2 regions of the Vitreimonas silvestris genome follow, and region 1 is predicted to be linked to the other one. Evidence: predicted binding sites of a transcription regulator. Region 1 holds the regulator's gene; the other holds the start of a gene.
What was found. The regulator HrcA, encoded in region 1, represses chaperone genes, less so after heat shock. The targets are predictions, from matches to a motif close to GTTAGCANTCNNCNNNGNNGANTGCTAAC.
Positions count from the first base shown of each region.

Region 2: groES (co-chaperone GroES) is a predicted target of HrcA. The motif match lies at 1,307-1,335, and genes of this name have one in related genera.

Region 1 is NZ_CP047045.1:3,722,043-3,724,436, reverse strand. Features, by position in the region: gene DSM104635_RS19065 (PPC domain-containing protein) at 1-229, opposite strand, end outside; gene grpE (nucleotide exchange factor GrpE) at 411-956, opposite strand; gene hrcA (heat-inducible transcriptional repressor HrcA) at 953-2,044, opposite strand; gene rph (ribonuclease PH) at 2,139-2,394, shown strand, end outside.
Region 2 is NZ_CP047045.1:1,138,179-1,140,572, reverse strand. Features, by position in the region: gene DSM104635_RS19860 (hypothetical protein) at 1-968, shown strand, start outside; gene DSM104635_RS05485 (hypothetical protein) at 1,024-1,206, opposite strand; gene groES (co-chaperone GroES) at 1,383-1,700, shown strand; gene groL (chaperonin GroEL) at 1,821-2,394, shown strand, end outside.

The DNA.
Region 1 (2,394 bases):
CTTCAGCGTCCGGCACGCCATCCAAAGCGAAGCTGTAGCGTTGGCCTTGTTCGACGCGGAGCCGGTACCAATCCTTGTCGCCGGCAGGGGAGAGTTCGCCACTGGCGGCGCCGTCCAGCCGCGCTGTTGTGCTCGCGTCACCGGCGGGATCGGACTGCTGCGCCGAGGCCGAAGCCGTGAACATCAAAAGCGCAGCCGTGGCCGCGCCGAAAAACAGCTTCCCCCGCATCGTCGTCTCCTCGATTCCCGCCTTCTAGCGAGCGCACTTGAACCACGGCGAATGCCGCTCGTCGCCATGGTTAACGATCATTCATGTTCCGCGCAAAGCCGGATTCGGGCCGAAACACGGCTTTCCGACGCGCAAATGCAGACCCTCGCGAGGCCGGCGCATAGCTGCTTGTGGAGAACGGTCAGACCGTGATGTCGACGTTCGGCGCGCCACCAGCGGGGCCGGCCGAAACCAGCACCATCGCTGCGCGCACTGTGCGATCGCCCAGCACATAGCCGGGTTGCATCACTTCAAGCACCGTCCCGGCAGGTGTGTCGCCCGGCGCCTGCGCCACGGCTTGGTGGATGTTCGGATTGAAGGCGTCGCCCTTGGCGCCAACGCGCCTCAGCCCGTGTCGCGCGAACGCCTCCAGCAGCGCTTTCTCCGTGAGCTCGACGCCGGTCAGCAGATTGCGGAAGCCTTCGTCGACATCGTCGCGCGGCGCCGCGGCAAGCGCGCGAGACAATGAATCGGCCACCGGCAACAGGTCCGCGGCGAAGCGGTCGATCGCGTAGGTACGCGCATCCTGCACCGTGCGGTCGGCGCGGCGGCGGGTGTTCTCGACCTCCGCCAGCGCGCGCAACATTTCGTCACGCGCCTTTGCCAGTTCCGCTTCGAGCGCGGCTGTGGGGGAGGCAGCGTCCGTCTCCGGCGCGTCATCGACCGTGGCGTTGCTTTCGTCCGTCATTCCCGTCCTCGTTCCTTGCCGCGTCCGTCGAGCACCCGGCCGACAACGCGTGCTGTATAATCCACCACGGGTATGACCCGGGCATAGTTCAGTCTGGTCGGGCCGATCACGCCCAGGGCGCCCACGACTCGCCGTTCGGCGTTCATATAGGGCGCGACGATCAAACTCGACCCCGACAGGGAAAATAGCGAGTTTTCCGAGCCGATGAAGACACGCACGGCGTCGCTGGCCTTGGCCAGATCGAGCACCTGTATGAGTTCCCGGGTCTTTTCCAGGTCGTCGAACAGGCGGCGCGCCCGCTCAAGGTCGGCGACGGCCTGCTGATCTTGGAGCAGGTTGCCGCGCCCGCGCACGATGAGCGAGCGCCCGAGCGTCGGATCCTCGCCAGACCATTCGACCAAGCCGCTTTCCACCAGCTTCGCGGCGGCTTGATCGAGCGCTGCGCGATCGCGCGTCAGCGCGTCCGAGGCTTCGGCGCGCGCTTCGGCCAGTGTGCGGCCTTTGAAGCGGGCGTTGAGATAATTGGCGGCTTCGGCCAACGCGCCCGATGGCATGTCCGCCGGTGTGTTGATGACGCGGTTTTCGACCTGGTTGTCTTCAAACACGAGGACCAACAGAGCTTGCCCAGGCCCGATCGAGACGATCTCGGCGTGACGCACCGGCGCATCGCGCTCCGGCGTGACGACCAGTCCCGCGCCACCGGCGAGACCAGAAAGCAGTTCGGACGCAGCGCCCATCACGTCTTGCGGGTTGGCGCCGGCATTGCCGATGCGCGCATCGATCTCGCGCTTTTCGTCCTCGGGCAGATCGCCGAGCTGCAGCAAGCTATCGACGAAGAAGCGCAAACCCTGCTGCGTCGGCCGACGTCCGGCCATCGCGTGCGGCGCTTCCAGCAGCCCCAGGCCAACCAGATCAGCCATCGTGTTGCGGATCGACGCTGGCGAAAGCCCGACGCCGCCCAGGCGCGATAATGTCCGCGACCCAACCGGCTCGCCCGTCGTCAGGTACGACTCCACGATCTCGCGGAAAATCTCGCGCGCCCGTGCGTCGAGCGTCGAGAGATCGGAGGAGGAGGGTGGCAGCGCCATGGCGTCCCCTAGGTAGCGCCGCTTGCTCGCTACGCAAGCGTGGCTGGACGCGGCGCGCTGCTTCGGTCATGCAGCCCGGAATTAAGGAGACCACATGCGCCCATCAGGCCGCGCCCCAGATCAATTGCGCGAGATTGCGCTCGAAGTTGCCGTTTCGCGTTACGCCGAAGGCTCGTGCTTGGCGAAGTTCGGTCAGACCCATGTGCTCTGCACGGCGAGCGTCGAAACTGGCGTGCCCGGTTGGCTCAAAGGTCAGGGCAAAGGCTGGGTCACCGGCGAGTACGGCATGCTGCCGCGCGCGACGCACACCCGCGGCCGGCGCGAAGCCGCCCAAGGCAAACAAAGCGGAC
Region 2 (2,394 bases), 1.3 Mb from region 1:
GCGCCCAGGGTGCGCGCGGTGAGGACCGCGAACAGGGTGATCGCAGCCAAGGCGATCGCGCTCGCCGCGATCTAAACGGCCAAGGCGAATGGGCGCGGCGCGGCGGAGGCGATCAAGGCCAACGCGCCGGCGATCGCATCCGCGGTGACAACGGCCAGCGCGAATGGACCGGCCGCGACGGACGAGGCGGCGGCAATGACGGCCGTGGCGATCGCACGCGCGGCGACAACGGCCAGCGCGACGGGGCCGGACGCGGCGGCAATGACGGTCGCGGTGATCGTACACGCGGCGACAACGGCCAACGTGAGTGGACCGGCCGCGATGGACGCGGTGGCGACAACGCCGGCCGTGGCGGTGACAACGATCGCCGTGGCGAATGGAACGGCCGTGATGGCCGCGACAATCGCGGTGACGACAACGCCCGCCGTGGCGATGGCCGCGACAACCGGGGCGGCGATTGGGATCGCAACCGTGGCGGTCGCGATCAGGCCAGCAACGAACGCAGCCGGCGCGGCGGCGGACGTGATTGGGGCCGCGATGGCCGGCGTGATTGGCGCGACGATGACAATCATCGCCAGGAATGGGACCGCGGTCGGCATGACAACCGCTATAGCCGCTACCGCAACTCGCACCGCGACTTCGATCGCCCGCGCTACAACGACTGGCGTCACGTTCGGCACGGCTATTATTTCGATCGCGGCTACGCATCGATCGTGCGCGGCTACTACGGCCGCAATTACTACTGGTGGGCCTATGACGGCTGGCAACGTCCGTATCGCCGCTGGTCGGTCGGCTACCTGATCCCGGCGTGGCTCTATTGGGAGCCGGTGCCGTGGGATCTCTATTACCGGCTGCCGCCGGCGCCGTATGGCTGCCGCTATGTCTACGCTGACGGCGACATCCTGCTGATCGCCATCGCGAGCGGCATCATCCTCGATGCGCTGCTCTATGACGACGATTACTACTGAGCGCGCCTGAGAGAGACGGGAGATGGGGCCGCGAGCAATCGCGGCCCCGTCTTCGTTAGTGGATCAGCCTAACGCGGCGCGCCCGCGCCAGCCCGTAGACCGCTTGCGCAGTGATCGGCGGCGGCGGGCCTGGTGGAAGCGGCGGTTCATCGATGGGCTGGTCCGGACTTTCGGTCGGCGGCTGCGGCGGCAGGTCGGGCCGATCGGGCTCGGGATCGTGTTGGCCTGGGCGGTTCATGCGGTATCGAACGCGCCGAGCTGCTTTCGGCTCCCGGCGCAGGAAAGCCCTGCGCTTGCAGGGTGTTGACCTCGCCCCCTCCACCCCCTATCTCACGCCCGTTAGCAACCGAGCGGGCTGAGTGCCAGCCCTCGGTGAAAAGCTAAAAGGCCTTTCAAACCAAGGGAGTATCACCAGTGGCGAGCTTTCGTCCCCTGCACGACCGCGTTGTCGTCAAGCGCGTGAAAGAAGAAGAGAAGACCAAGGGCGGGATCATCATCCCCGACACGGCTCAAGAAAAGCCGCAAGAAGGCGAAGTCATCGCCGTCGGCCCGGGCGCCCGCGATGAAGACGGCGAGCGCATCGAACTCGATGTGAAGGTCGGCGACAAAATCCTGTTCGGCAAATGGTCGGGCACGGAAGTGAAGATCGACGGCGAGGAGCTCCTCATCATGAAGGAGTCCGACATCATGGGCGTCATCGAACAGAAGAAGGCGAAGAAGGAAGCCGCCTAAGCGTGGCAATCGGCAGTCGGCAATCGGCAGTCGTGAACTGCCGGCGCTTCGACTGCCGACTGCCTATTGCCGACTGCCGTCGGCGCAACAGTCGAATTCAAACACAGAGGTACAAACACAATGGCTGCTAAAGTCGTCAATTTCGGCGCCGATGCGCGCGAGCGTATGCTCGCCGGCGTCGACATTCTCGCCAACGCCGTAAAAGTCACGCTCGGTCCGAAGGGCCGCAACGTCGTGATCGAAAAGTCGTTCGGCGCGCCGCGCACCACCAAGGACGGCGTCACCGTCGCCAAGGAAATCGAGCTCGAAGACAAGTTCATGAACATGGGCGCCCAGCTCATTCGTGAAGTCGCTTCGAAGACCAACGACGAAGCCGGCGACGGCACCACCACCGCCACCGTGCTGGCTCAAGCCATCGTGCGCGAAGGCATGAAGGCCGTCTCCTCCGGCCGCAATCCGATGGATCTGCGCCGCGGCGTCGACAAGGCCGTGACCGCGATCGTCGAAGACCTGAAGAAGCGCGCCAAGAAAGTCACTGGCCCGGAAGAGATCGCCCAGGTCGGCGCCATCGCCGCCAACGGCGACACCGACATCGGCAAGTTCCTCTCCGATGCGATGGCCAAGGTCGGCAATGACGGCGTCATCACAGTTGAAGAAGCCAAATCGCTCGAAACCGAACTCGAAGTGGTCGAAG